Cryptosporangium arvum DSM 44712: one gene and its partner. Each later gene encodes a partner of the first gene's protein in a complex. Links are inferred from orthologs where the notes say so. Each region holds a gene or a part of one and is shown on either strand. Other genes may lie near its edges. The genes, in order: dnaB and dnaG.

Region 1 (14,392 bases):
GCGTGCCCGGCCACGGCGCGAACCTCTCCGCCGCCCTCGACGGCCGTGATCGGGACCGGCCGGTCGTCCTGCTCGCACACCAGCCGGTGCAGTGGCCGGAGGCGGTCGACCGCGGCGTGGACCTGCAGCTCTCCGGGCACACGCACGGCGGGCAGATGTGGCCGTTCACGTACGGCGTCCGGCTCGAACAGCCGGTGGTGTCGGGGCGGGCCACCGACGGCGACAGCCAGATCTACGTCAGCCGGGGCGTCGGCTACTGGGGTCCCCCGGTGCGGGTCGGCGCGCCGCCGGAGATCAGCCTGATCGAGTTGCGTTCTCTCTGAGCCTCTCTACGTAATTCTAGGAATCGACGAAGAAAGCTCTAGACACGCATCGATGCGGTCGCGATGACCCCTGCCCGGGGGTCTACCATTCTCCGCAAACAAGGTCCGAGCGGGCAGTTGACTCGATCCGGCATCATCGGGGTCCTCGTGTGTGTCTGCAGCTCAGCGGCCCCACGTAAACAACACAATTGATCACTGAACCACCGAGTGTTTCCTCGCGTGACCGGGGCATCCCTCTGTGGCCGGTGTGGCCCCAACGCGGAAGGGCGCTGCGTTATGACCCATGCTGTTCCTCGGCCCCGTAAGACTTCGTCGCGCACCAGCGTCACGCGGCACCCGGTCACGCCGGTCCGCGTCGCCGGCGCCGCTGACCGCCGCTCGCTCGCCGCACCCGACCGCGTCCCGCTCGATCGCCAGCCCCCGCTCCCCAAGCGGCAGCCCGGCGCGGCCCTGGACGCCGTCCACCGCAACAGCATCATCCAGGTCAACCGCGATGCGAACGGTGCCGTCCCGGCCTCCGACCGCTGGTTCCGCGCCAACGTCGAGCCCGACACGTCGACAAACCTCTAGCGAGATCTACCACTTTCGCTAGAAAGCCCGATACGGTCCGATCGTATGGACCCGGTCCGTAATCCGTATGCGCCCGGAGCCGGTCAGCGCCCGCCGGAACTGGCCGGCCGCGACCGCGAGCTCGACCAGTTCGACGTCGTCCTCGAACGGGTGGCACGCAGACGTCCCGAACGGTCGATGATCCTCACCGGGCTGCGTGGGGTCGGCAAGACCGTGCTGCTCAACGCACTCCGTTCGCAGGCCATCGGGCGCCAGTGGGGCACCGGCAAGATCGAGGCCCGTCCCGACCAGACCCTGCGCCGCCCGCTCTCCGGGGCTCTGCACATGGCGGTGCGCGAACTGTCGTCCCAGCACCGCGCGCTCGATCAGATCGACGACTTCCTCGGCACGCTGAAGGCTTTCGCCCTGCGCTCCAACCCCACCAGCGGCAAGATCCGCGACCGCTGGCAGCCCGGCATCGACGGGCCCGCGATCAGCGGCCGCGCGGACTCCGGTGACATCGAGATCGACCTGGTCGAGCTGCTCTCGGACGCGGCCGACCTGGCCGGCGCGGTCGGTACGGGCGTCGCTCTGTTCATCGACGAGATGCAGGACCTGGGCGCCGAGGACATCTCCGCGCTCTGTGCGGCCTGCCACGAGCTCTCCCAGACCGGTGCTCCGCTGATCGTCGTCGGGGCCGGGCTCCCGCACCTGCCGGCGTTGTTGTCGGCCAGCAAGTCGTACTCCGAGCGGCTGTTCCGCTACGTCCGGATCGATCGGCTCGACCGGGCCGCCGCCGACGTCGCGCTGCTCGCGCCGGCCGAGCGTGAAGAAGCCACGTTCGATGCCGACGCGCTGACCGCGCTGTACGAGGCCGCTGATGGTTACCCCTACTTCGTTCAGGCCTACGGCAAGGTCACCTGGGACGTCGCGCCCCGCTCACCGATCACCGCGGCCGACGTGAAGGTGGCGGCGCCGGAGGCGGAGGCCGAGCTCGCGGTCGGATTCTTCGGCTCCCGGTACGAGCGGGCGACCCCGGCCGAACGTGAGTACATGCGCGCGATGGCGTCCCTCGAGGGTGATGCGAGCGAGGCGGTGTCGACGTCGGAGATCGCGGTCTCGCTGGGGCGCAAACCGTCCAGCCTCTCCCCGGCACGGGACAGTCTGATCAAGAAGGGGCTGATCTACTCCGCCGAGCGGGGAACAGTTGCCTTCACAGTGCCGCATTTCGCCCGGTACCTTCGCACCCAACCGGCGTGACTTAGTAAAAGTGGCGGGGACCGGGCAGAGTGGGCGGGGATGACCGACCGCTTGGGAGCACCTCGATGACCGGTGAGCTCACGGATGACCTCGAAGAGGCTCCTCAGCCCGTCACCGACCGGCCGCGGCGTACGTGGAGCCGCCGTCTGACCACGTTCGGGATGGCGTGTGCGCTGGTGGTCGGCGCCGCCGCGCTGACGCTCGAGGTCGAGGAACAGCGCGACCGCGACCAGCGGAGCCTGATCGTCGCCGAGCAGGAGCGGCTTCAGCGCATCGAGACCGTGCTCACCGCGGACGACGCGATCAGCCGCACCACCACCACCGAGGACGGCGCCCGGGTGTCGACGGTGTTCTCGGCCGAGCACCACGCGGCGATGGTGACGTACTCGGATCTGCCGGACATCGACCCGAAGCAGACCTATCAGATCTGGCGGGTACGCAACGAACAACCCCGGTCGATGCGCGTACTGGCCGCGGACGCTCGGGAGGGCACCGCGCTGGTGCTCGATCTGACCGACGGGGACGCGATCTCGTTCACCGTCGAGCCGGAAGGCGGCTCCGGTCAGCCCACCGGCGACATCGTCGTCGCCCTGCGGCTCAACTAGCTCGCCGCCCCGCGGCTCACGGAGCTTCGTGCAGCCGCTGCGGCCTGATCGCGGCCCATTCGAGTGAGTGGCGGATGCCCTCCTCGACCCCGTACTTCGGCTCCCAGCCCAGCAGTTCGCGAGCCAGGCCGTTGCGGGCGTAGGCGCCGACGACGTCGCCCGGACGGGCCGGCGCGTCCTCGTGCGGCAGCGGTTCGCCGATCACCGCTTCGAACGCGGTGACCAGTTCGCGCACCGTGGTGCCGGTGCCGCTGCCCAGGCACACGACCCGATAGTCGGGCACGATGTCGTCGAAGCGGCGGAGGCCTTCGACGTGTGCCCGCGCCAGGTCCCAGACGTGCACGTAGTCACGGATGCCCGTGCCGTCCCGGGTCGGCCAGTCGGTGCCGGTGATGTGGAACGGCGCCCGGTCTTCGTAGGACTGCACCAGCTTGCCCAGGGCGTGCGACGGCCGGGCCACCTGGAGACCGGTACGCAACTGGGGATCGGCGCCGATCGGGTTGAAGTAACGCAGCGACAACGTCCGCAACGACGATGCTTTCGCGACGTCACGCAGCACGTTCTCGACCATGACCTTGGTGGTCGCGTACGGGCTCTGCGGGTCGATCACCGAGTTCTCGTCGACCGAGAAGTCGGCCTCCGTGCCGTACATCGACGCCGAGGAGCTGAACACGATCCGCTGCACGCCGTTGCGACGCAGGTGGTCGACCAGTTCGATCGACTTCGCGACGTTCTCGCGGTAGTACCGCAGCGGATCGGCCATCGAGTCCGGTACGACGATCAGCGCGGCGCAGTGGATGACCGCGTCGATATCGGGGTGATCGGTGAAGATCCGGTCGATCAGCGCACCGTCGGCGATGTCACCCTGGTAGAACGGTCGTCCTTCGGTGAACTCTCGCCTCCCGGTAGCCAGGCTGTCGAGAACGACCGGCTGAATCCCGCCGTCGAGGCAGGCCGAACCGATCGTGCTCCCGATGAAGCCGGCACCGCCGGTGATCAAGACCTTCACACTCGAGTTCCTTCCGGTGGCCTAAATCGTCGCCGATGGTATCGGCTGCTGACGACGTCTCACGGCGCTGCGGAGAGCAACCACCCGGAATGATGACCTACCGTGACGACTCCGGATACTAAGCGAGACTTCAGGGGCAGGCGACCCACTCGTCGGTGCCGTCCTCGAACACCTGACGCTTCCAGATCGGAATCCGCGCCTTCACCGCGTCGACCAACTCGGCGCAGAGCGCGAAGGCCTCGGCCCGGTGCGCGGTGCTGACCGCGCAGGCCAGCGCGGTGTCACCCAACCGGAGGGGGCCGATGCGGTGACTGACCGCGATCGCCTCGACGCCGTCACGCTCGGCGAACTCGGCCGCGATCTTCTCGAGCACCTCACCGGCCGACGGATGTCCGGTGTATTCCAGTTCGGTCACGGTCCGCCCGTGGTCGTGATCGCGCACCACCCCGGCGAAACCCACCACCGCACCGGCAGCCAGATCCGCGACGGCCTGCTCGTGCTCGGCCACGGAAATCGGAGATTCAGTGACCTGGGCCACCACGACCCGGTGGCCGGCCACGCGGATGGTCTCCGGCATCGTCTCGCTGCTCATGTGGTCATCCAACCACCGGAACTTCAGTTGGGCATCGGAACGAAGTCCGCGCGGGTGCCACTCGGCGCAGTGGTGTCCGGACGGACGATGACGAACCCATCCGCTCCGGCGACCCCGCGGAGCATCGCCGACCCGGCGTGCGGCAGCGTCACCGCGCCGTCGGGCGTCAGGCGAGCCAGCGCCAGGTGGGTGAAACTACCCCGCCCCGGCACGTCGTTGGCGACCGACACCGACGCCAGCGGTGGCAGAGGCGCACCGGACAGCCCCGCGATCAGCGGCGCCGCCAGCGTGACCAGCCCGATCACCGCCGACTGCGGGTTGCCCGGCAGCCCCACCAGCCAGCCGGCGCCGGGCCCGGTCAGCCGGGCGGTGAGCATCGGGAAGCCGGGGCGCACCGCCACCGTGTCGACGACGTAGGACGCGCCCAGCGTGGCCAGCGTGGGGTGCAGGTGGTCGACGGGTCCGTGCATGGTGCCGCCGGTGGTGACGACCACGTCGGACCGGGCGGCCGCGGCACGCACCGCGGTCTCGTGCGCCTCCAGCGTGTCGGCGGCCCGTGTCACCGACACGACCTCGGCTCCGAGGCGGCGCATCCAGGCGGGCAGCGAAGGCCCGAGAGCGTCACGCACCCGGCCCGCTCCGGGCGGCCCGCTGTCCAGCAGTTCGTCCCCGAACACGACGACCGCGACCCGGGGCCGCCGGCGCACCGCGAGCACGTCGTGGCCGCAGGCCGCCGCGAGCGCCAGCACACCGGGCGTCACCCGGACGCCCGGCGGCAGCAGCACCTCACCGGACGCCGCTTCCTCGCCGGTCGGACGCCACTCCTGTTTGTCGGGGAGCGGCGCGGTGACCCAGGAGCCGTTCTCGACCTCGGAGCTCTCCAGCCGGATCACGTGCTCGGTGCCGACCGGAACCATCGCGCCGGTGGCGATCTCCACCGCGGTGCCGGGCACCACCGTGATCTCGCTGGCGTCGCCGGCCAGAACCTGGCCGACCAGACGCCAGGGCGCCGGGCCGGCGACCGCGTAACCATCCACGCTGGACGTGTCGAACGCCGGTAGCGCGGTGAGCGTGACGAGGGGCGTCGCCAGCACGGCGCCGTCGGCCTCGGCCAGCGGCACCGGGCGCCCGGGAAGCGGGGTCGCCGCCGAGTGGACGGCCGCTCTGGCGTCGTCCCAACTGATCGGATCGGTCACGCGTGCCCTCCGGGGTGGTCTCCGCCGTGCAGCTGATCGATCGCGTGTGCCAGCACGGGGCCGAGCACGGCCAGCCCGTCCTTGGCGCCACCGCGGGAGCCGGGAAGGTTGACGATCAGCGTGCGACCGGCGACCCCCGCGATGCCGCGCGACAGCATGGCCGTCGGGATCCGCGGTACCGCGTACGCGCGGAGCGCTTCGGCGATGCCGGGGATCTGGTAGTCGAGCACGGCCGCGGTGACGTCAGGCGTGCGGTCGGTCGGGTTGATGCCGGTTCCGCCGCTGGTCAGTACGGTGTCGACGCCGTCGGCCACCGCCGCGCGCAACGCGTCGCCGACCGGGTCGCCGTCCGGGACGACGACGGGGTCGCCGACCTCGAACCCGAGCGCGCGCAGGCCCTCGACGAGCAGCGGCCCGCTCGTGTCCTCGTAGACGCCGGCCGCGGCCCGGTTGGACGCGACGACGATGCGCGCGGTGCGGCTCATCGGTCCGCCGGCCGTCGCCAGGAACCGGTCTTGCCGCCGTCCTTGGCCTCGCAGCGCACGGCGTCCAGCGAGGCCGCCGGATCGACCGCCTTCACCATGTCGATGAGCGTCAGGCCGGCCGCGGCCACCGCGGTCAACGCTTCCATCTCCACGCCGGTGCGGTCGGCGGTACGCGTCGTCACGGTGATCGCGATTTCCGCGTCGCCGATTTCGAAGTCGACGGTCACGCCGTGCAGTGCGATCGGATGGCACAGCGGAACCAGGTCGGGGGTGCGCTTGGCGCCCATGATCCCGGCGACGCGGGCGACCGCGAGCGCGTCGCCTTTCGGCAGGCCGTCGCGCCGGAGCAGGCCGATGACCTCGGTCGTCGTGCGCAGGAGGCCGGTGGCCACGGCGGTTCGGACGGATTCGGACTTCGCGGAGACGTCGACCATCCGAGCCGACCCCGCCGCATCGACGTGACTGAGCTCCGGCATGGCTCCAGAGCTTACTGTCCGTCCCTGGCCGCATCCGGCAGCGGCCTGGTTCGATAATGTCCAGTCGTGAGTGCACCGCTACGCGGCCGGCTGGCCGACGGCCAACCGGTCACCCTGCTCGCCGAACTTGTCGACCCCGCCGAGGCCGATTCCGCGGTCGCGGCCGGGGCGGAGGGCGTCGGTCTGCTTCGGAGCTGGTTCGCCGTCCGTCCCGACGGTTCCCCCGTGCCGACCGGAGATCAACTGAGCGGCTACCGACGTGTGCTGCGCGCCTTCCCCGGTGCCCGGGTGACCATCGAGGCCCTCGATCCCGGGGAACGCCAGGGCGCGTTCGGGATTCGCGGCGTGCGCGCGCTGCAAGCCCGTCCGGACGTGCTCTCCGCTCAGCTCGACGCGATCGCCGGCGCGATGCGGGAGACCGGCGCGCACTCGGTGGACGTCGGGGTCGTCACGTCGATGGTGAGCGAGCCGGACGAGGCCGCCTGGTTCCTCGAGGAAGCGCGGTACGGCGGGGTGGCCACGGCCGGCGTGCTCGTCGACCTGCCTGCGGCCGCGTTGCTCGCCGGCACGATCTTGCGCACGGCGTCGTTCGCGACGATCGACCTCGACAGCCTGACCCGGTACGCGGTGGCGGCGGACCCGTCGGCCGGAAGCGGCCACTGGTACGACCCGTGGCAGCCGGCCGGCTTGCGCCTCGCCGAGCTCGTCGGGGCGTCCGGTTCGTTGGCGGGCAAGGAGATCAGCGCGCGCGGTGCCGCTGCGGCCGATCCGCTGCTCGCCTGCGTCCTGATCGGTCTGGGCATCACCAGCCTGGTGCTGCCGGTCGACCGGCTCGAGACGGTGCGTACCGCGCTGGCCGAGCACAAGTTCAGCGACTGCCTGCGCTACGCCGAGCTGGCCACCCGGGCGGCGTCGGCGGCCGACGCCAAGCGCCGCGTGGTCGCGGCCGTCGACCGCTAGGCCGTGTCCTGTGAATCTCGCTCGCAGCGAGGCACCGCTCAGGCGCGCACGGATTCGCAGAACACGGCCTTACGCGCCGGTGGTACGGGTGGACGTGACCAGTTCGCGCAGCGAGACGCCGGAGCCGATCCGCTGCCAGCGACGCTGGGTCCAGGCGTGCAGCGTCCAGCCGTCCCTGGTGACCGCGGCCAGCACCCGTCCGTAGCGCTGCGCGACCTCCTGTAGCAGCGTCTGGATCCCGGTCTCGACCTGCACGGCCCGCCCCTGCTGGGCCGGGCTGAGCGGCTCGGTGCGGGCGACGTCGTGCTCGATGCCGCCGAGGCGCTGCGGTAACGCCGTGAGGACGCGGCCGACCGCGTCGCCGAGGGTCAGGTCGATCTCGGGCGGGGCGTACCGGCTCTGAGCGCCCCGGTGGGTCACCGCGAGGCCCCAGCGCAGCCGCCCGCGCGGGTCGACGGCGATCGCGAACTCCGCCCGCGCGTCCACCCCCAGCACCGGGCGCAGCAGCGACTCGACCGGCACGTCACCGGGCGGCCGGACGAAGTAGACCAGGCGCCCACCGGGCCGGCCCGCCGTGAGCCGCGCCAGGTACTCGGCCACGACCTCGCGGGGATCGCTCAGGTCGGTGGCCAGGACGCCGTCGCGGGCCAGCGCGCCGATCGAGCGGATGCCGTGGCTGCACAGCCAGTCGACGTCGACGCCGAACGCCTCGGCCCAGGCGACCGCGGTGAGTTCCCGGGGCACCCGCGCGCAGCGCACGCCCTGGTCGTTGACGAAGAACTCCACGTCGGGCGTCTTACCGATCCGCAGGTTTGTGGTCTGTCCACGCCCGCCGGGGCCGATCAGCGTCACGACCGCACCGAGGTGGACCAGACGGGTGTCGTCGCAGCCGGAGCAGTACGGGTCCGGTGCCCGCCCGACGCCGGCGCAGCGCGGACAGTCCGGCGTCGCGACGTCGTCCAGATAGGTGCACGAGCATTCGCGCCACGCCACCCCGGACACGCAACGCGCGCAGCGCTGCGTCGGAATCGACGGGCCCAGCCAGGGCGGGGTCTTCAGGTCGTCGACGCGACCGACCACCCGCTCGACGGTCGACCGCACCTGGCCGGTCTGCTGCGCCGCGAGCAGTTCCCGCTCCTCGACGACCTGCAGGGCGGAGAGTTGCCAGCGGCCGTCCCGCCAGGTGGCGCTGCCACCGGCCGCACCACCGGCCGTGATCGAGACGGCGGCGACGAGGTCCTCCACCGTCCACGCCGACGTGCCGTCACCGGCCGGCGGCGGTGCGGCGACCACCCAGTGGCCGGCCGCGGTGGTCGCGCCCTTGGCCTGCTCGACCAGATCGGACGGGGTGTGCGCGAGTAACGACTCGACGAGCGTCGACGTACCCGGGTACCAGGCCTGACCCTGCCGGGGGTGGGCGCCGGGAACCTCGAACGCGACCGACCAGAACCCGTCCAGGAACCGGACGACCAGATCGAGCCGTCCGGCGTCGGCGGCGCGGCGCAACTCCACGAGCCGCTGCTCGGGGTCGGTCTCGGCCCGGACGCCGTCCGGGTAGCCGACGTACAGGTGCCACCGGCGGCGCCCGGCCCACTCGGCGATCGCGGCCTGTTCGGCGGCGGCCTTCTCGGCCTCCGGCGACGCGGGCGACCAGGTGTCGGGCAGGTAGATCGGGGTGGCCAGGTCGTGGCTGGAGAGCGGCCGGTCGAGCATGTCGTAGAGCGTGTCGACACCGACGCGGGTGGCCAGCTCGCCGACGATCGCCGAAAGGTCGATGATCCAGCGGCCGGGCCGGGCCTCCCACGGCACCGGCTCGAACGCGCCGGGGACGACCTGCACGGAACCGGTCTGGCCGGTGACGGCGTTGACGACCGTGACCACGCCCTGGGCGAGCAGCGACCCACCCTGGCGACACGGGAAGCACATCACCGTGGTCTCGCCGGTGCCCCGGCAGATCTCGCAGTCCGGGTACGGGTCGGAGTCGGAGAGCAGGAGACGGCCGCTCACCAGGAACTCGGTTCCGTTGTGCCGACAGGCGCACGGAGCGATCCTGAATCCGAGACCGTCGCACGCCGGACAGGCGATGAGCGCGGGCTCGACCGGAGCGGTGTCTGTCATGGAACCTCTTCGGGTTGCCTCGACCCTGTACTTCACACTCGCAGAGCGTGTCTAGCGAGCGCTTCACGGTAGCGTTTGTACCGCCGTTGCGGGAGAGGTATCTGTTAAACATTGCCGTACGTTTGGCAACCGTCGACATAATCTCCGGTTAAGTCCCGCTTTGAACTTTTCTTAGTTTTAGACGCCATTAAGGTTTATCGGCCTGTCAGAGCCAGGTTCCGTGCCGCGCGCTCTCGGACCTCTGCACGACACTGTGACAAGGTTGTGTCAACTGACGGGAAGCCACGTTTGACCAGGCCGGGCCGGGCAAAACTGTCTTTATCGGGCCGAAAGGAGCCATGAATGTCCGGCCTACCGAAGGACCACAAGCTGGGGAAGGTGTACCGCTACGGCGGTGGCCTCACCGGAACGGCGCTGCTGACGTTCGGCGCCCTCGGCTTCGTCAACAAGCTGGATTTCTTCTCCACCTCGGGCAAGGAGATCGCCGGCCTGTCCTCGAACGGCGCGCTGTCGTTGATCTCCGTTGTCGTCGGCGTGTGCCTGCTCGGGTGCGCCGTGATCGGCGGCAACACCGCCTCGTGGGCCAACTCCGTGTTCGGCTGGGCGTTCATCCTGAGCGGCCTGGTGAACCTGACGATCATGCGTACCGACCTGAACTTCCTGGCGTTCCGGATGACGAACGTCATCTTCTCGTTCGTGGTCGGCACGGCGCTCATCACGTTCGGGATGTACGGCCGGGTGAGCGGGGCGCTCCCGCCGGACAACCCGTACTGGCGTGAGCGTCACGGCCTCCCGCCGGAGGTGCAGGAAGGCGAGGACCTGGAGATGGAAGCGCTGCTCGGTGGAGCCACCGACGGCGACCGGGGCGCTGATCCGCACAACATGGCCGGGATCGCCACACGCATTGAACCGGGGTCGCCGGCGCCGCTGCTGTCCGGTGGCCCGATCCTCGGCGGAGCGCCGAAGCAGCAGTAAGGGCTCGTCCGAGGCCCCGCTCCCACGACGGGAGCGGGGCCTCGTCACGTCCGGGCCCGCTCGGCCAGCAGCAGCCGTGGTGTCAGGCCGGTCAGCGCGCCGATCTCCCGGGTGGCATGTGGTTGGTCGGCGTACCCGGCCGCGGCCGCCGCCGGACCGAGGCCCTCCCCGGCCCGCTGCAGGAACTCGTGCAGGCGGGCGACGCGCTGGAGCGTCTTCGGGCTCAGGCCGGTCTCGGCCCGTACCAGGCGGCGGAGGTGCCGGGGCGAGTAACCGGCCCGCTCGGCCACCGCGTCGACCGACGGGGCACCGGCCGAGGTCAGGGCCTCCACGATGCCGACCGTGGCCGGGTCCGGCCGGACGTCACGCCACTGCCGGGGGACGCCGTCCCAGATCTCCTCGGCGACCCGGCGGGCGGCGCGGTCACCGAGGAGCGCGTCCAGGCCGACCGTGCGGTCGGTCAACTCGTCGGCGTCCACGCCGAAGATCGCCCGGACGGCGTAGGGCTCGATCCGGAGGCCGGCGATCCGCGTACCGGCGACGAGTCGGGGCAGTTCGACCCTCGTCGGTGGTCCGACCAGCACCGCGCGGCCGTCCGCGGTCACGAGCACGTCCGCGCAGTTGTCGGGGAGTACCCGCTGCACGTGGTCGGCGCTGGTGACCTCCTGGCTCCACCCGCAGCGGGCCAGGTGCGCCAGGCCGGGTACCGGGAACTCCCGGTACGAACTCTGGCCGGTTCGTTCAAGACCGGGCGTCGTCGCGGCGGCAGAGTGGTCGTCATGGAACAGAAGCTGAACGTCCTCACGCTCGGCGTCCGCGACCTGGACGCCAGCCGCCGGTTCTTCGTCGACGGACTGGGCTGGAAGCCGAGCCTCGACGTACCCGGCGAGGTGATCTTCCTGCAGATCGGTCACGGCCTCCTCCTCTCGCTGTGGGATCGCGAGGCGATGGCGGCCGAAGCCGGCGAGTTCCACCGAGGTGGCGACGCGATGCCGATCACGCTCGGACACAACGTCGACAGCGAGGACGAGGTGACCGCTGTACTCGATCGTGCCACCGCGGCCGGGGGTTCAATCATCGCTCCGGCCACCCGCCGCGACTGGGGCGGCGTCTCCGGCTATTTCGCCGACCCGGACGGCTTCCGGTGGGAGGTCGTCCACAACCCGGGCCTGACGTTCTCCCCCGACGGCACCATCACCTTCGCCCCGCCGCCAGAATGAACCCGTGGAACCTTCGTTCACCGAGCTCTATCCGGACATCGTGGCGGCCGGGAGCCTCGCGGCCGCGCTGGAGCGGACCGCCGCCGAGCTCGGGCTCGACCTGGGCGAGGTGCAGTTCGCCGACCCGATGGTGCTGCTCGAATGGGCAAGCATTCCGCACGTGCTCGCGGCCGGCCGGCCGCTGTGGGTGCGAACGACGCCGTTCGAACGTGTCTTCGGCATCGACGGGCGGGCACCCGGCGGCGAGCCGTTGCGAGGCAACACTCCCGACCTGAGCGAGGTGGTTCGTGCCGCGGCGGCCTGGCGCGGCGGCGCGAGCCTCCGGGAGGTCCGCCAGGCGGCCACCTTCGTGAACGGCGCTTAGACCCCGGTGCTCATGTCGACAAATCGACTGAAGTGACCCTGGAAGGCCACGGTCACCGTGTCGGTGGGGCCGTTACGGTGCTTGGCCAGGATGAAGTCGGCCTCGCCGGCGCGCGGCGACTCCTTCTCGTAGTAGTCCTCGCGGTGCAGTAGTAGCACCATGTCGGCGTCCTGCTCGATCGAGCCGGACTCCCGCAGGTCGGACAGCTGAGGACGCTTGTCGGTGCGCTGCTCGGGGCCACGGTTGAGCTGCGAGGCGGCGATCACCGGCACCTCGAGTTCCTTCGCCAGCAGCTTGAGGCCACGGGAGAGCTCCGCGACCTCCTGCTGGCGGGACTCGACTTTCTTGTTGCCGGTCATCAGCTGCAGGTAGTCGATGACGATGAGGCGCAGGTCGTGGCGCTGCTTGAGCCGCCGGGCCTTGGCCCGGATCTCCATCATCGTCATGTTCGGCGAGTCGTCGATGAAGAGCGGAGCCTCGCTGACCTCGCCGATGCGCCGGGCCAGCTTCGTCCAGTCGTCTTCCGAGAGCTGGCCCGAGCGCAGGTGGTGCAGCGGCACACGGGCCTCGGCCGAGAGCAGACGCATGGTGATCTCGATCTTCGACATCTCGAGCGAGAACACCGCGGCGGTGAGGTGGTTGCGGATCGACGCCGAGCGGGCCACGTCGAGGCCGAACGTGCTCTTACCGAGACCGGGCCGGGCGGCGACGATGATCAGCTGGCCCGGGTGCAGTCCGTTGGTCAGCCGGTCGAAGTCGGCGAAGCCGGTCGGGACACCGCTCATGATGCCGCCGGTGGCGCCGATCGCCTCGATCTCGTCCATCGTCGGCTGGAGCAACTCTTCCAGCACCGTGTAGTCGTCGCTGCTGCGCTTCTCGGTGACGTCGTAGATGGCCTGCTGCGCCATGTCGACGACGTCGTCCACCTCGCGCCCGGCGCCGGCGGCCGACCCGTAGCCGAGCTGGACGATGCGGGTGCCGGCCTCGACCAGGCGACGCAGGATCGCGCGCTCCGCGACGATGCGGGCGTAGTACGCGGCGTTGGCCGCGGTGGGCACCTGCTGGATCAGCGTGTGGACGTACGGCGCGCCGCCGACCCGGGCCAGCTCGGCGCGGTCGGCCAGCGCGGCGACGACCGTGACCGGGTCGGCCGGCTCGCCCCGGCCGTAGAGATCGAGGACGGTGTCGAAGACGAGGCCGTGCGCGGGCTTGTAGAAGTCGTTCGAGCGCACGATCTCGACGACGTCGGCGATCGCGTCCTTCGAGAGCAACATGCCGCCGAGCACGCTCTGCTCGGCCGCGAGATCCTGCGGAGGGGTGCGATCAAAATCGCTCGGGGCCGAATACGCCTCGACCTCGTCGGTGACGGCCACTCGCGTCCCCTCCCCCCGGCAAGCTGTTCACGTCATGTCGTACCGGAAGGGTCCGACAGTTCGCTGGGACGACCTTAGAAAGCCGGGGCGCTAGTGAACAAACCGGCCTGTGCACAGGCCTGTGGATAACCCTGTGGAAGACAGGGGGTAACTCTGTGTGGTAGCTGTGCAGGACGCTGTGAACTGAGCGACCTGAACACCGTTTGTGCGGTCGCTGACCAGCGGAAAGGACAGTCCACCGGGTGTGGACGGCAATTAGTCGTCCCATCGGTGTCGCGGTTGGTTACAGCGCGTATGCCTTCACATCACTGCGTACACGTTCTATCCACAACCGCGGTTCAGCGGTTCAGCGTCGACGAGCGGTCGGCGCCAGCACGATCCGGCGCGCGACGTCCCGGGTGATCGTGTGCACGGACTCGAAGCCCGGCTCGCCGTCCTCAGTGACCGGGCGCAGGCGTGACCACCTCCGCCAGTGCCGCCGCAGCGTCCGCTCGGGCACCTTCCGCCCGCGGATGCGCTGACCGTCCAGCGACTCGGCCAGCGAGACGTTCAGCCAGAGAAGCAGCGCCGGTCGACCCGAGAGACGCGCGAGAATGCTCAGCACGCGGCGGGCCCAGCCGCGGGTCGCGGTGTCGTGGAGCACGATCGTCTTCCGGCCGGGCAGCGCGAGCAGCAGCCGGACGTAGTGCTCGAGGTAGACCAGCGGACGCCAGTACCGGTAACCGCGTCGACCGCCGAGCAGCCGCTCCCAGCGGGTCCGGATGTCCTCCGGGTCGCGGACGCTGAACACACCCCGCGGCGACGTGACGCGCAGCCGGTGCAGCAGCGTGCTCTTGCCGGCCCCAGGCACCCCGCCGACGATCACGAACGCCCGGTACGGCAGGTCG
Region 2 (14,448 bases), 7.5 Mb from region 1 along the record:
CGGCGCTGACCGCGGACCAGATCGCGGAGAGCGCCGAGTTCTTCTCGTTCGGAACCAACGACCTGACCCAGACGACGTGGGGCTTCTCGCGCGACGACGTCGAGGCGGCGTTCTTCTCCACGTACCTCGAGGTCGGGATCTTCGGGGTGTCGCCGTTCGAGACGATCGACGTCGACGGTGTCGGGGAGCTCGTGCGGATCGGCACCGAGAAGGGACGGGCGACGCGTCCGGGCCTGAAGGTCGGGGTGTGCGGGGAGCACGGCGGTGACCCGGACTCGGTGCACTTCTTCAACCGCGTCGGGCTCGACTACGTGAGCTGTTCGCCGTTCCGGGTGCCGGTGGCGCGGCTCGAGGCGGCCCGGGCCACCGTGGCGCAGGAGGGTGGCTCGGACAGCCGCTGACCGGTACCCGGGCGCCACCGCGAACACGGTGGCGCCCGGGTCACGCTTCCCGCGGCGGTGCCGTCGATTCGCGCCGCACCAGTTCCATCGGGGCGCCGACGGTCTCGGAAACCGGGGCGTCCGGATCAGTGGTGGTGAGCTTCTCGACACCGCGCCGGCCGAGTTCCTGGAGGGGCATCCGCACGGTCGTCAACGCCGGCACCAGGTACTCGGCGAACGGCAGATCGTGCACCGCGACGATCGACAGCTCGGACGGCACCCGGACCCCGCAGCGGTACGCCGCCCGCACCGCGCCGATCGCCGACGTCACGTTCGCGACGAACACCGCAGTGGGACGCGGGGTGCGTCCGAGCAGCTCGGTCATCGCCTGGAACCCGCCGTCGGCGGTGTAGTCCGCGCGCACCGCCAGCCCCGGGTCGGGCGTCGCACCGTGCCGCCGCATCGCGGCCCGGTATCCGCTCGCGCGCCGGGACGCGGTGTCCGATCCGTCCGGACCGGCGAGGTGCGCGATCCGCCGATGCCCCAGGTTGACCAGGTGCTCGACCGCCATCGCGGCCGCGCCCTCGTCGTCCAGGACGACGTGGCGGGTGGCGTCGGCCATGCTCCGGTTGAGCAGCAGCCAGGGCATGCCGGACTCGCGCAGCGCCGCGGGCGTCGCCGTCACGCCCCCGGCGAGCAGCAGCCCGTCCACCCGGCCGTCGGCCAGCAGGTCCAGGTACGGCTGGGCCGAGTCCGCGACCCGCCCGGAGCCGGTCACCAGCACACACCCCCGCTCCGCCGCCGCGGCCTCCGCGCCCGTGACGATCTCGGCGTACACCGGGTCGGCGTGGTCGGGGACGAACAGGCCGATTGTGCGGCTCCGGCGGGTGCGCAGCGTCCGGGCGGCCGCGTTCGGCCGATAGCCGAGCGCCTTCACCGACGCGAGCACCCGCACCCGGGTCTCCGGGCGGATGTTCAGCCCCGGATCGCTGTTCATCACCCGCGAGATCACCGACCGGTCAACCCCCGCGTGCGCGGCGACGTCCGCGAGCGTGACGCGTTTCCCTGGTTTCACAGCGCAGATTCTTCCGGTCGCTGCCCGTCGCCGGAGCGATCCGGCACCTCGACGACGGTCGGCTGATCGTCGTGTCCCGGGGGTTCCGGTTCGCCGCGGTAGGCGATCGGGGCTACAGCGAGCCCGTCGGGCCGTCGGGCCGCCGGGTCGGCAAGTCGATCGGGCCGGCAAGTCGATCGGGCTGGTGACGGCGTCGGGTCGGCGAACGGGTTTGGGTCGGCAAGCCGATCGGGCTGGCGACGGCGTTGGGTCGGCGAACGGGTTCGGGTCGGCAAGCCGATCGGGTCGGCGAACGGGTCGGGGATCCGGTGCCGGGTGGCCGGGTGGCGGTGGTGCCGGGCGGTCGGGTAGTTGAGCCGAGCCAGCCGTCGGTGTTCTCCGCGGGAGTGTGCCGGCGGCAGTGCGGATGGTCGTCGAGGTGGAGGCCGGGAAGTCGCTCGCGCCATCCGCCCGTCGGCTTCGAGGAGTTGCGACGTATGCCGGTCCCGGCGGTGCCTTTTGACCAGGGCGAGGCGCGGCGAGGGCAACGAGCACGAGGTCGAAGTCAATCAATTGACCGGAGTGTTGGCCTGTTTCAGCGCTCGCGAGCAAACGCTTGACTAGCCTGCTGTGCCTGCTGTGCCTGCTGTGCCTGCTGTGCCTGCTGTGCCTGCTGTGCCTGCTGTGCCTGCTGTGCTCACGGTATTCGGCTGCGCGGCCTGTCTGCGGGGGTCGATCGCCCTCTGCGGTTGATGGCACGCTGCGGCAACAGGGGGGCGAGGTCGTCTGATGCCCGCGGCGCTCGAGTGCGCCCGCTGGCGCCGCGCTGTATCTGCTGTGTCTGGCTGCGCTCAGTGCGCACGGCTGGGCTGCTTGTTCGCAGCGGTCGGCGCCCTTGCGGTCGATGGCGCCGCGGCGAGAGCGGTCGTGGCCTGCCCGCGCGGCTGCCTGCACTCACGGTGCTCATAGTGCCTGCGGACCCCGACATGGCCAGCGTTTCCTGCGGTGCCGGTGCTCCATGCGGACCCGGTGCTTCCTGCGGTGCAGGTGTATATGCGGTGCCCGTGTTACTCACAGCGCCCGTGTTACTCACAGCGCCCGTGTTACTCACAGCGCCCGTGTCATCCGCAGTCTCATGCCTCCCTCCGGTTCCCACACCCTGTGATGCGTGCGGTGCTCGCGTGTGCCCGCGGCGCTGCCTATGCCCGGCGCTCACCGGTGCCCGAAGCGCCAGCCGTGCCCGAAGCGCCCAATCGTGCCCGAAGCGCCCAGTCGTGCCCGCAGGACCCGACCGTGCGAGCAATGCCCGTATGCCCTCGGCGACCACCCGCACCCGTAGTGCGGGCTGCGCCCGCCGGCCCTGCCCGCGCCCACCGACCCCGCCCACCCCTATCGGTCAATGACACCCTGGCGGGAACGGAGTGACGTCACGCCCAGATCGGCCCGATGGCCGGCCGCGGCGCCCTCGCGGTGGCCGCTGCCGCTCAGATACCGCGGCCCCATCGTCCCCAACCTCGGAAAAGCCTCCGCGAACCGGGTGTCGACCACCCGCCGCCGGTCGGCCAGCACCACTTCGGCCGAGCGACCGGCCGCGCTGGTGGACGTGGTCTGCGCCCGGGCCCGCTCCTCCGCCTCGGCCAAGCGGTGGTGGATCGTCGCGCTGAACCCCACGATCCAGGACCGCCGGTAGGCCGCGACGTGCTCCCCGGGCGGAACGCGCGCCGCGAGCACCCCGCGTACCGCCTGCAGCAGCAACGACGTGAACAGGATCTCGGCGCGTTCGATGTCGGACGCGAACCCGAACAGCAGCGCGGTCGTGTCCCGCCCGCGGTACCCGGACTTGTGGACCACCCGCAGCCCCATCGCCCTGGCGATTCCGGCCAGCAGCCCGAACTTGTCCCGCGCGTACGGCGGATCCACCGGGATCTCCCGGTCGGCGATCCCGTCGGCGGTCTCGTCGCCGTCGGCGAGCATCGCCCGGTCGACCCCGTACCGAGCCATCAACTCGGCGGCCTTCGCGGTGAACGTCTCGGCCTCGGCCGGGCTGGCCGCGGCGTCCTCGGCCTGTGCGAGCAGCTTGCGGATGACCGCGAGCTTGGCGTCCGTCGAACTCATGCGCCCCACCCTCACAGCTCCCGGACCCCACGTCGACACCCGCCGGAGTCGCTGTGGATATCCCACCCGCCTAGGCTCGGACCCATGCCGCAAGAGCTGCTGGTGATCGTCAACGAAGGCGCTGGCAGTACCGAACTCGCCGCCGTCGACAAAGCGGTCGAGGTCCTGCGCCGCGTCGCCGACGTCGTGGTGGCGCGTACGGCCGACCTCGACGCCCTCGGCGCTGCCCTGCGCATCCATCGCGAACGCACGACCGTGCTCGCCGGCGGTGACGGGTCGCTGCACGCCGCGGTGCAGTTGCTGTACGACGCCCACCAGCTCGATCCACAGCGTCCGTTCGGGCTGATCCCGCTGGGTACGGGCAACGACCTGGCGCGCACGCTCGGCATCCCGCTCGACCCCGTCGCCGCCGCCGAGACCGTGCTGGACGGCTACGCCCGCGCGCTCGACATCGCGGTCGACAACACCGGCGAGGTGCTGGTGAACGCCGCTCACGCCGGCGTCGGCGCGGAGGCCGGCCGGCTGGCGTCCGGCTGGAAGCCGACGCTCGGCGTCGCGGCCTACCCGCTCGGCGGCCTGGTCGCGGGCTTCACCAGCGAGGGCTGGCACATGGCCATCGAAGTGGACGGCGAGCAGGTCCACGGCCCCGAGACGCCGGTGCTGATGCTGGGTATCGGCAACGGGCGTTCGATCGGCGGGGGCACGCCGCTGGCGCCGAACGCCGAGCCCGACGACGGCCTGCTCGACGTGGTGGTCGCCGCCGTCCAGGGCCCCCGTAACCGGTACGAGTACGGCCTGGCGCTGCGTAACGGCGTCCACATCCGCCGGGAGGACGTGCAGGTCTACCGGGGCGGCACGGTCGTGCTGAAAGTCCCCGACGGTGCCGACGTGTTCCGGGTGAACACCGACGGCGAGATCAGCGACGAGGTGACCCACCGCTCCTGGGACGTGAAACGGGGCGTCTACTCGATCCTGGTCTCGGGCTCGGCGCGGGCCGTCTGGTGACCGACCCCGGCGCGGAGCGGCTGGTCGCCGAACCGGCGAAGGACCCCGGCACCGGCCGCACTCCCTACCAGCGCGACCGGGCCCGCGTCCTGCACTCGGCGGCGTTCCGCCGGCTCGCCGCCAAGACCCAGGTCATCACCGCCAGTGGGGACGACTTCCTGCGCACCCGCCTCACGCACTCGCTGGAGGTCGCCCAGATCGCCCGCGAGATGGGCGTCGCGCTCGGCGCCGACCCGGACGTCGTCGACACCGCCGGGCTGGCGCACGACCTGGGGCACCCGCCGTTCGGCCACAACGGCGAGGACGCGCTCGACGTCGTGGCGCAACCGGCCGGTGGCTTCGAGGGCAACGCCCAGACCCTGCGCGTGGTGAGCCGGCTGGAAGCGAAGGTGCCCGGGGCCGGCCTCAACCTCACCCGCGCGACGCTCGACGCGATCACGAAGTACCCGTGGGGCCGGAAACCGGGCACCCGGAAGTTCAACGTCTACCCCGACGACCAGCCGGTCTTCGAGTGGTACCGGGAGCAGGCTCCGCCGGACCGGCGGTGTCTGGAAGCCCAGATCATGGACTGGGCCGACGACGTGGCCTACTCCGTCCACGACCTGGAGGACGGCGTGCACGCCGGCCACGTCCGGATCGAACTGCTCGCCGACCCGGACGAACGCGACGCGCTCTGCGCCGACGTGGCCCGTGTCTACTCGCCGGAGTCCCCGGGCGACCTGCGTGCGGTGCTCACCGAGCTGCTCGCCGAGCCCGTCGTGGAGGGGCTCGCCCGGTACGACGGCAGTCACCTCGCGCAGTCCCGGCTCAAGCAGGTCACCAGCGCACTGGTCGGGCGGCTGTCCGCGGTCGCGGTGCGGGCCACCCGGGAGAAGACCGGTCCGGGCCCGCTGCGTGGCTACGCGGCCGACCTGGAGATCCCCCGGCGGGCCCGGGCCGAGTGCGCGCTCCTCAAAGGACTCGCGCTGCGCTACGTGATGAACCGCCCCGGCGCGAACGCGCGCTACGTCCGGCAGCGCGAGATACTGACCCGGCTGGTCGAGGCCCTCCTGCACCGGGCTCCGGACGCGCTCGACCCCATTTTCGCTCCGCTCTGGAAGAGCGCCGCCGACGACGCCGCCCGCCTGCGCGTCGTCATCGACCAGGTGGCGAGCCTGACCGACCCGGCGGCGGTCGCCTGGCACGACCGCCTCGCCGGACCCCTGGAAGGAGCACCGCAATGAAGTACGCCCGGCTCGGCCGCACCGGTCTGGAAGTCTCCCGGATCTGCCTGGGTTGCATGACCTACGGCGATCCGGACCGCGGGAACCACAGCTGGACGCTCCCCGAGGACGAGAGCCGCCCGTTCATCCGGAAGGCGCTCGACGTCGGCATCAACTTCTTCGACACCGCGAACGTCTACAGCGACGGCAGCAGCGAGGAGATCGTCGGGCGCGCGCTGCGTGACTTCGCCAAGCGCGACGAGATCGTCCTGGCCACCAAGGTCAACGGGCGGATGCACGAGGGCCCGAACGGCGCCGGCCTCTCCCGCAAGGCGATCCTCGCCGAGATCGACAACAGCCTGCGCCGCCTCGGCACCGACTACGTCGACCTGTACCAGATCCACCGCTTCGACCCCCAGGTGCCGATCGAGGAGACCGCCGAGGCGCTCCACGACGTCGTGAAGGCCGGTAAGGCGCGCTACATCGGCGCGAGCTCGATGTGGGCGTGGCAGTTCGCCAAGTACCTCCACGTCGCCGAGAAGCACGGCTGGACCAGGTTCGTCTCGATGCAGAACCACTACAACCTGCTCAACCGGGAGGAGGAGCGGGAGATGATCCCGCTCAGCATCGACGCCGGCGTGGGCGTCATCCCGTGGTCGCCGCTGGCCCGGGGCCGCCTCACCCGCGACCCCGAGGTCACCACCAACCGCAGCGAGAGCGACGCGTTCGGCAGCCGGCTCTACGACGTCGAGGCCGACCGGGCCGTCGTCGCGGCGGTGGCACGCATCGCCGAGGAACGCGGTGTCCCGCGGGCGCAGGTGGCCCTCGCCTGGATGCTCGCCCGGCCCGGTGTCACCGCGCCGATCATCGGGGCGAGCAAACTCTCGCACCTGGAGGACGCGGCGGCCGCGGTCGACCTCGACCTCTCCGCCGACGAGATCGCCGCCCTCGAGAAGCCGTACGTGCCGCACGCCGTCGTCGGTTTCTAGGCCGTGGCCGAGGGGCCCAGGGCGGTCACTCCACCGGGTGGCCGTCCAGGGTCCAGAAATGGAAACCGCCGAGCATTTCCTTGACGCGGAAGCCCAGTTCGGCCAGGCGCAGCGCGGACTTGGTGGAGCCGTTGCAGTGCGGGCCGTCGCAGTAGGTGACGTACATCGCCGCGCGGTCGAGGTGCCCGGTGCTCTCCGCGGTGATGCTCCGGGTCGGCAGGTTCAGCGCCCCGGGGACGTGTCCGGCGGCGTACTTCTCCGGCGACCGGGCGTCCACGACGACGAACCCCGTGACGCCATGCGACAGGTCGCTCGCGACGTCGGCACAGTCGGTTTCGAAGCGGAACCGTTCGCTGAGGCGAGCCACCGCCGCCTCGGGTTCGGCCGCCGGAACGCGGGTGACCAGCCCGCGCAGGACCTTCATCGGGCCAGCTCCAGCCTGCGCACGGCGGTGGTGCGGCCACCGAGCTCGACCGCTCCGTCGCCGGTCGGGCCGGCGATCAGGACCGAACCGACGCCCTGGTGGATCTCGACCCTGCGGCCGAGCTTCCCGACGAGCGCGACCGCGGCGGCGCCGGTAGCTTCGTCCTCCTGAATGCCCATATCGACCGGGAAGGACCGGGATCGCACTATTCCGGCGGCCTCGTCGATCCAGGCCCAGACGTACTGCTGGCCCTCGGTCGGCAGCGGGTAGTTCTCGACCTCGGCCGCGCTGCCGAGCTGCCGGAAGTCGAACTTCGGTGTCCATTCCGGACGGGCGGTCACCCAGGTCAGGTCCGTCTCGTAGCGGACCGCGACGGTCCCCGCGGGCGGGCGCAGCGCGTCGACCGGGGCCTTCTCCCGGGCGAGCAGCCAGGCGGTGCCGACGGTCGGGTGACCGGCGAACGGCAGCTCGACGGCGGGGGTGAAGATCGTGATCGCGCCGGTGGCCGCGTCGTCGACGAAGACGGTCTCGCTGTAGCCGAGCTCGGCCGCGACGCCCTGACGGTCGGCCCGGAGAACGCTCGCACCGTCCAGGACGACGCCGAGCGGGTTGCCGGCGGTACCGTCGGGACCAGGGAAGACCAGCAGTTCGTGCACCTCGATGCTCATGCCGCTGAGCATGCCGTGCCGACGTCGGTTCAGTCGACTGGCAGCATTGCCCACTATCGCAAGAAGACTGCCAGAAGGGGTCGCCGCCGATTGTCGGGGGTTCGCCATAGACTCGACGCCGTGGCGGGGCGGATCAGGGACAGCGACATCGCGTTGGTGCGGGAACGGTCACCGATCGTCGACGTCGTCGGTGAGCGGGTGACGCTCCGGCCGGCGGGCGGCGGCACGTTCAAAGGGCTGTGCCCCTTCCACGACGAGAAAACGCCGTCTTTCAACATCAACCCGGCTAAAGGCGTCTACTACTGCTACGGCTGCGCCGAGGGTGGCGACGTCCTGAGCTTCGTCATGAAGACGGAGATGCTGACGTTCTCCGAAGCGGTCGAGCGGATGGCCGCCCGGGCGGGGATCCAGCTCACCTACACCGAGGCCGGGCCGGCGCCGGTGCGCAACACCGGCCAGCGTCAGCGGCTCATCGCCGCGCACACCGCGGCCGCCGAGTTCTACGCCGAGCAGCTCGGCACCCGCGACGCGATGCCCGCGCGCGAGTTCCTCGCCGCCCGGGGCTTCGGGCCCGACGCGGCCCGCCAGTTCGGCTGCGGGTTCGCCCCCGCCGGCTGGGATGCGCTCACCAAACACCTGCGCGGCCGCGGCTTCACCAACGAGGAGCTGGTCACCGGCGGTATCTCGAAGGCCGCGCGGTCCGGGTCGCTGATCGACCGGTTCCGCGGGCGGCTGGTCTGGCCGATCCGCGACCTCGGCGGCGAGGTGATCGGGTTCGGCGCCCGCCGCCTGCTCGACGGCGACGACGGCCCGAAGTACCTGAACACCCCCGAGTCGCCGATCTACAAGAAGTCGCACGTCCTCTACGGCGTCGCGAACGCGAAGAAGGACATCGCGAAGCAGCAGCGCGCGGTCGTCGTCGAGGGCTACACCGACGTGATGGCCTGCCACCTCGCCGGTGTCGTCACCGCGGTCGCCACCTGCGGCACCGCGTTCGGCGCCGACCACATCCAGGTGCTGCGGCGCCTCCTGATGGACCAGGACGAGTTCCGCGGCGAGGTCATCTTCACCTTCGACGGCGACGCCGCCGGGCAGAAGGCCGCGGTGCGCGCGTTCGAGGACGACCAGCGCTTCGTCGCCCAGACGTTCATCGCGGTGTCGCCGCAGAACATGGACCCCTGCGAGCTGCGGCTCGCGCACGGCGACTCCGCGGTGCGTGACCTGGTGGCCCGCCGCGAGCCGCTCGTCGCGTTCGTGCTGCGGACGCTGCTGGCGAAGTACGACCTGGACACCGTCGAGGGCCGGGTCGCCGCACTGCGCGCCGCCGCACCGCTGGTCGCGCGCATCAAGGACCGGGCGCTGCGGCCGGAGTACGCGCGCAAGCTCGCCGGTGACCTCGGCATGGACCTGGAGCCGGTGCTCAAGGCGGTCAACGAGGCGGCCGGCAAGGGCGGCGGCAAGGGCGGGGGCGGTCGCAACGCGGCCCCGAACGGGAGGGCGCCGCGTCAAGGTGGTGCGCCCGAGGCCGAAGACGACGCGCCGGTGAGCCCGGCCGGTGGGCGGCCCGACCCGGCCGACCGCGCGCTGATGGTGGAGCGCGAGGCCATCAAGCTCGCCGTGCAGGAGCCGGTGCTGGCCGGGCCGCTGTTCGACGCGGTCGGCGAGGACGCGTACACCAACCCGGCGTACCGGTCGGTGCGGCGCGCGGTCGCGGTGGTCGGCGGCGCGGTGGTCGGTACGTCCGGGCCCGAGTGGGTGCAGGCGCTCATCGACGCGTGTGACGACCTGGTCGGCAAGGCGCTCATCGTCGAGCTGGCGGTCGAGCGGCTCTTCAACGACGGGGAGATCGATCCCCGCTACGTGTCCGCGCAGATCAACGAGGTGCAGCGGCTCGCGACGGTGCGGCGCGTCGTCGCGGTCAAGTCGAAGTTGCAGCGGGTCAACCCGGTCGACGCCGTGGACGAGTACATGAAGCTCTTCGGTGAGCTGGTCGCGCTCGAGCAGTATCTGCACGGGCTGCGCGAACAAGCGATCGGAGGCCTGTGATGAAGCTCCTCGACCGGCTGTTCCGCCGGGACGCCCCGCCGGTGACGCCACCGCTGGACCCGGCCGACCGGGTCGTGTCGTGGGCCACCACCGCGGAGGCGGTCGCGGTGGCGAGCGTGCACGCGCTCTGGCTGCCGCCGAAGAAGGGCGTCTCCGATCAGGAGTGGCACCGGCTCGGCTGGCACGAGATCCACAAGGCGGTGTGGCGCGACGGGTCGCTCGTCGTCACGCCGGGGGTCGAGGTCGAGCCCGGGGTGGTGGCGGACGGCGCGGTGCGTCGGCTGCGGCTGCCCGACCCGCGTGACCTGCCGGTCCAGGTGCGGGAGCGGGTCGAGCGGAGCGTCGCGCACACCGAGCACCACGCGCTGAGCGGCGGTGGGGGAGTCCGGGTGGTCGCCAGGCGCGTGCCCGGCCACGACGGCCTGACCTGGCAACTGCGCTTCGACGACCCCGCCGACCGGAGTTCCGACGCCGCCCGGGCCGAAGCCGAGGTCCTGCTCGACGCCGCCCGCGCCACCCACGAGCCCGTCTAGCTCCGCAGGTAGGTCAGGACGGCGAGGACACGGCGGTTGTCGTCACCGGCCTGCTCCAGGTCGAGCTTCGTGAAGATGCCGGTGATGTGCTTGCCGATCGCGGCGTCGGTGACCCGCAGCTGCCGGGCGATCGCGGCGTTCGACCGCCCCTCGGCCATCAGCGCGAGCACCTCGCGCTCCCGCTCGCTCAGCCGCTGCAACGGGTCGCGGTTGCGCCGCAAGAGCTGTCTCACCACCTGGGGATCGACGACCGTGCGTCCGGCCACCACCTGCGCCACCGCGTCGACGAACGCCCCGACGTCGGTGATCCGGTCCTTCAGCAGGTAGCCGACCCCGGCGTTCCCGGGGGAGTCGAGCAGCTCGGCGGCGTAGGTCAGCTCGATGTACTGGCTGAGCACGAGCACCGCGAGCCCGGGACGCCCGCTGCGCAGCGTCACCGCGGCTCGCAGCCCGTCGTCGGTCTCGTCCGGCGGCATCCGGACGTCGGTCACGACCAGGTCCGGATCGAACGCCGACGTCGCCGACCGCAGCGAATCGGCGTCCCCCACCGACGCCACCACGTCGTACCCGAAGCGGGACAGCGCGGCCGCGATGCCCTCCCGGATCAACGCGCCGTCCTCGGCGAGCACTACTCGGACGGCGCGCACGGCAGCTCCACCCGCAACACCGTCGGCCCACCCGGCGGACTCACCAGCGCGAGCCGGCCGGCCGCCGCGGCGACCCGGTCGGCCAGGCCGGCCAGACCGCTGCCCGGGGCCGCGGAAGCGCCGCCCACCCCGTCGTCCCGGATCTCGACGACCAGCCGGGAGCCCTCCTGCCCACCGGTCACCGACGCACTCGAACACCCACTGTGCCTGGCCACGTTGGTCAGCGCCTCGCACACCACGAAGTACGCGGCCACCTCCACCGACGACGGCAGCCGCCCGGGCAGCTCGAGCTCGACGTCGACCGGGACTCCGGACCGGTCCGCGAGCTCGGCGACGGCGGCGGGCAGGCCCCGATCGGTGAGGATCCGCGGGTGGATACCGCGGAGGAACTCCTGGAGTTCGTCGAGCGCGCGCCGGGCGTCACCGTGGGCACGTTCCACGAGCGTGCGCATCTCGTCGGGCCCGGCCAGACGGGCCAGGCCGAGCGTCATGCCCAGGGCGACGAGACGCTGCTGCGCACCGTCGTGCAGGTCCCGTTCGATGCGGCGGCGTTCGGCGTCGAACGCGTCCACCAGGCGGGCGCGCGACCGGACCAGCTCGACGACGTTCTCGTCGGTGACGCCGCGCCGCGGGGCGAGGAACGCCCGGGCGAGCCGCGCCCGCCCGGCGGCGTAGAGCCGGATGAGATACCCCGCGAGCGGCAGCGCGAGCACCCCGACGACCGCGGCCGCCCAGGCCTGCCCCGGCGTGGTGACGAGCACCAGCTTCAGCACCTTGACCTCGTCGAACCAGGCCTGCAGCACCGGTGAGGACATCAGCGACAGCGGCACCGCGACGCCGTAGCCGAGCACGGCCAGGTCCAGCCACCACAGCAGGCCGCCGAGCAGCAGCGCGTACGCCAGCTCCCGCCAGCTGGCGCGTTCGTGGAGCCGGCAGCTCAGCCAGGCGCGCAGACCGGGCCGGTCCGGCTCCCGGTGCGGGTCGCCGTCCACCCCCAGCCGGCGACGCTCGACCCAGCCCACCGGCAGCCCCGACAGCAGCACGGCCCCCAGGATCGGCAGCCCGATCAGCACCGGCGCGGTGAGGGCGCCGACCGTGACCAGCCCGAGCAGGAGCACCGCCGTGACCGCGCCGGTGACCACTCCGGTCGCGAGGGACACCACGGCACGCATCACGGTCGGACCCTACGGGTGCGGTGCGGCCACGACAGTAGAGAAACCACTACCTCCGACGTCGAAGCAGGCCTGGTGCGTGCCGGTCGTCGCTCCGCTGTGCTCGACGGCATGGACGATCAGGCGGTAGGGCTGCGTGGGGTCACCAAGACCTACGGGCGGAAATCGGCGCGCGTGACCGCTCTCGACGGCGTCGACCTCGACTGTCCCGCCGGGACGTTCACGGCGGTCATGGGGCCGTCGGGGTCGGGGAAGTCGACGCTGTTGCAGTGCGCGGCCGGGCTCGACCGGCCCGACCGCGGGAGCGTGCTGGTGGCCGGCGTCGACCTCACGCGGTTGAGCGAGACCCGGCTGGCGCGCCTGCGCCGGGACCGGATCGGCTTCGTCTTCCAGTCGTTCAACCTGCTGCCGTCGCTGACCGCGGAGCAGAACGTGGGGCTGCCGCTCCGGCTGGCCGGCCGTCGCCCCGGACGGGACACGATCCGCGGGGCGCTCGCCCAGGTCGGGCTGGCCGGCCGGGAGCGGCACCGGCCCGGCGAGCTGTCCGGGGGGCAGCAGCAGCGGGTCGCGATCGCCCGCGCCCTGGTGAGCGCGCCGCCGGTGCTCTTCGCCGACGAACCGACCGGTGCGCTGGACAGCGCCGCCGGGAGGGGCGTGCTGGAGATGCTGCGCGCGATGACCGGGCGGACGATCGTGATGGTGACGCACGATCCGGTCGCCGCCGCGTACGCCGACCGCGTGGTGTTCCTCGTCGACGGGCGCCCGGTGGAGGAGCTCGACCGGCCGACCCACGCGTCGGTGGTGGAGCGGATGGCCCGGCTGGCGGAACCGGCGTGCTGACCGTCGCGCTCAGTACCCTGCGGTCCCGCTGGACGACGTTCGTCACGACGGTGCTCACGCTGACGCTCGGCGTGGCGTTGATCGCCGCCGCCGGGGTGGTGATCGCGGGCACGGTGACCGCACCGGACCGCCCGCCCCGGCGGTACGCGGCCGCGCCGGTGGTGGTGACGCCCCGCGACGAGCTGCGTGTCCCGACCGCGAACGGGGTGCAGGTGATCCCGCTGGCCGAATCCCGCGGTCTCCGGCCGGAGGTGGTCGCGCGTGTGACCGGGCTGGGCCCCGCGGTGATCGACCGGATCTTCCCCGCCGGCCTCGCGGGCAGTGAGCCCGGCGCGGTGGGCCGGCCGTGGGCGGCGGCCCGGCTCGGGAACTACCGGCTCGTGACGGGCCGGGGCCCCCGGAAGGCCACCGAGGTCGTCGTCCGCGACGGCGTGGCCGGGGTCGGGGTGGGGAGCGCGGTGACCGTGCTGACCGCGGCCGAGATCCGGGTCTACAGGGTGGTCGGGCTGACCGCGCCGGTCCCGTTCGAGCAGGCGATCTTCTTCACCGACGCCGAGGCGGCGCGGCTCTCGCCGCGGGTCGACGCGGTGGCGTCCGGGGCCGCGCCGGCGGCCGTCCGAGCGGCTCTCGGCGACGACGCCCGGGTATCGACCGGAGCCCGGCGCCGGGCGCTCGACCCGGATCACCGCGCCGACACCGAGGCCCTGGTCGCGGCGAACGCGATCGTCGGGACCGCAGCGGGGGTGTCGGGGTTCGTCGCGGTGTTCGTGATCGCGTCGACGTTCGCGTACGCGGTGGCGACCCGGCGGCGCGAGCTGGCGCTCCTGCGTACCTCGGGTGCGACCCCCGGCCAGGTCCGCCGGTCGGTGATCGCCGAAGGGCTGCTGCTGGGCGTGGCCGGGTCCGCCGCCGGGTGCGCGCTGGGCGGACCGCTGGCCCGTGGGGTGGCGGTGTGGCTCGTCGACAACGGGCTGGCTCCGCCGTGGTTCACGGTTCCGGACCCGCGCTGGCCGTTCGTCGTCGCGTCCGGGGCGGGGGTGCTCACCGCGCTGCTCGGGGTGGTGGCCGCCGCCCACCGCGCCGGGCGGATCCGGCCGGTGGAGGCGCTGCGCGAGACCGCGGTCGGAACCCCGATGACGCCGGGCCGCTGGATCTTCGGCCTGGTGACGTTCTCCGGCGCGCTGTTCATGCTCGTGGAGCCGGTGGTGGCCGCGCCCGCCGCGGCGCTCGGCCGCAAGCACTACCTCCCGGCGACGATGCTCCTGCTGGTCGCGATCGCGTTGCTCGCGCCGCTGGTCGTGCCGCCGCTGGCGCGTCTCCTCGGGACGCTTACCGGGCTGCTCGCCCGGCAGGCGGCGCTGACCGCGGCCAGG

The links.
Region 2: the proteins of dnaB (region 1) and dnaG are in contact, whole or in part, in a crystal structure (PDB 2R6A), measured with the Geobacillus stearothermophilus proteins. The link is inferred for Cryptosporangium arvum DSM 44712 from one-to-one orthologs. Residues at the interface, in WP_033016901.1 of Geobacillus stearothermophilus: Ser13, Glu15, Ala16, Gln18, Glu91, Leu92, Asp94, Ala95, Val96, Pro97, Thr98, Ala99, Ala100, Asn101, Tyr104, Tyr105, Ile108; in WP_049624496.1 of Geobacillus stearothermophilus: Lys456, Leu457, Leu458, Pro459, Ala460, Asn463, Ala464, Leu467, Leu535, Leu536, Ile537, Ala538, Gln544, Glu545, Asp548, Tyr549, His552.

The regions. Positions count from the first base shown.
Region 1 is NZ_KK073874.1:9,140,498-9,154,889, forward strand. Bases 11,318-14,196 are described here. They hold dnaB (replicative DNA helicase), read right to left. Parts: upstream 13,506-14,196; coding sequence 12,129-13,505; downstream 11,318-12,128. Other genes in these bases: CRYAR_RS42200 (helix-turn-helix domain-containing protein), read right to left, coding at 11,318-11,336; CRYAR_RS42205 (VOC family protein), read left to right, coding at 11,328-11,768; CRYAR_RS42210 (hypothetical protein), read left to right, coding at 11,773-12,132; CRYAR_RS42220 (AAA family ATPase), read right to left, coding at 13,852-14,196. In the rest of the region: CRYAR_RS42140 (metallophosphoesterase), read left to right, coding at 1-323; CRYAR_RS42145 (hypothetical protein), read left to right, coding at 600-893; CRYAR_RS42150 (ATP-binding protein), read left to right, coding at 939-2,132; CRYAR_RS42155 (anti-sigma factor), read left to right, coding at 2,198-2,737; UDP-glucose 4-epimerase GalE, read right to left, coding at 2,754-3,746; CRYAR_RS42165 (molybdenum cofactor biosynthesis protein MoaE), read right to left, coding at 3,877-4,323; CRYAR_RS42170 (molybdopterin molybdotransferase MoeA), read right to left, coding at 4,362-5,534; CRYAR_RS42175 (MogA/MoaB family molybdenum cofactor biosynthesis protein), read right to left, coding at 5,531-6,019; cyclic pyranopterin monophosphate synthase MoaC, read right to left, coding at 6,016-6,495; CRYAR_RS42185 (putative PEP-binding protein), read left to right, coding at 6,562-7,455; CRYAR_RS42190 (hypothetical protein), read right to left, coding at 7,525-9,462; CRYAR_RS42195 (DUF4383 domain-containing protein), read left to right, coding at 9,916-10,548; more of CRYAR_RS42200, read right to left, coding at 10,593-11,317; more of CRYAR_RS42220, read right to left, coding at 14,197-14,392. UniProt on the Escherichia coli protein: The main replicative DNA helicase, it participates in initiation and elongation during chromosome replication. Travels ahead of the DNA replisome, separating dsDNA into templates for DNA synthesis.
Region 2 is NZ_KK073874.1:1,640,648-1,655,095, forward strand. Bases 7,486-10,420 are described here. They hold dnaG (DNA primase), read left to right. Parts: upstream 7,486-7,957; coding sequence 7,958-9,883; downstream 9,884-10,420. Other genes in these bases: CRYAR_RS07595 (PhzF family phenazine biosynthesis protein), read right to left, coding at 7,486-7,837; CRYAR_RS07605 (hypothetical protein), read left to right, coding at 9,883-10,416; CRYAR_RS07610 (response regulator), read right to left, coding at 10,413-10,420. In the rest of the region: ppdK (pyruvate, phosphate dikinase), read left to right, coding at 1-401; CRYAR_RS47950 (LacI family DNA-binding transcriptional regulator), read right to left, coding at 442-1,455; CRYAR_RS07570 (DUF2786 domain-containing protein), read right to left, coding at 2,824-3,549; CRYAR_RS07575 (diacylglycerol/lipid kinase family protein), read left to right, coding at 3,634-4,554; CRYAR_RS07580 (deoxyguanosinetriphosphate triphosphohydrolase), read left to right, coding at 4,551-5,777; CRYAR_RS07585 (aldo/keto reductase), read left to right, coding at 5,774-6,745; CRYAR_RS07590 (rhodanese-like domain-containing protein), read right to left, coding at 6,771-7,169; more of CRYAR_RS07595, read right to left, coding at 7,166-7,485; more of CRYAR_RS07610, read right to left, coding at 10,421-11,063; CRYAR_RS07615 (sensor histidine kinase), read right to left, coding at 11,045-12,235; CRYAR_RS07620 (ATP-binding cassette domain-containing protein), read left to right, coding at 12,347-13,075; CRYAR_RS07625 (ABC transporter permease), read left to right, coding at 13,069-14,448. UniProt on the Escherichia coli protein: RNA polymerase that catalyzes the synthesis of short RNA molecules used as primers for DNA polymerase during DNA replication.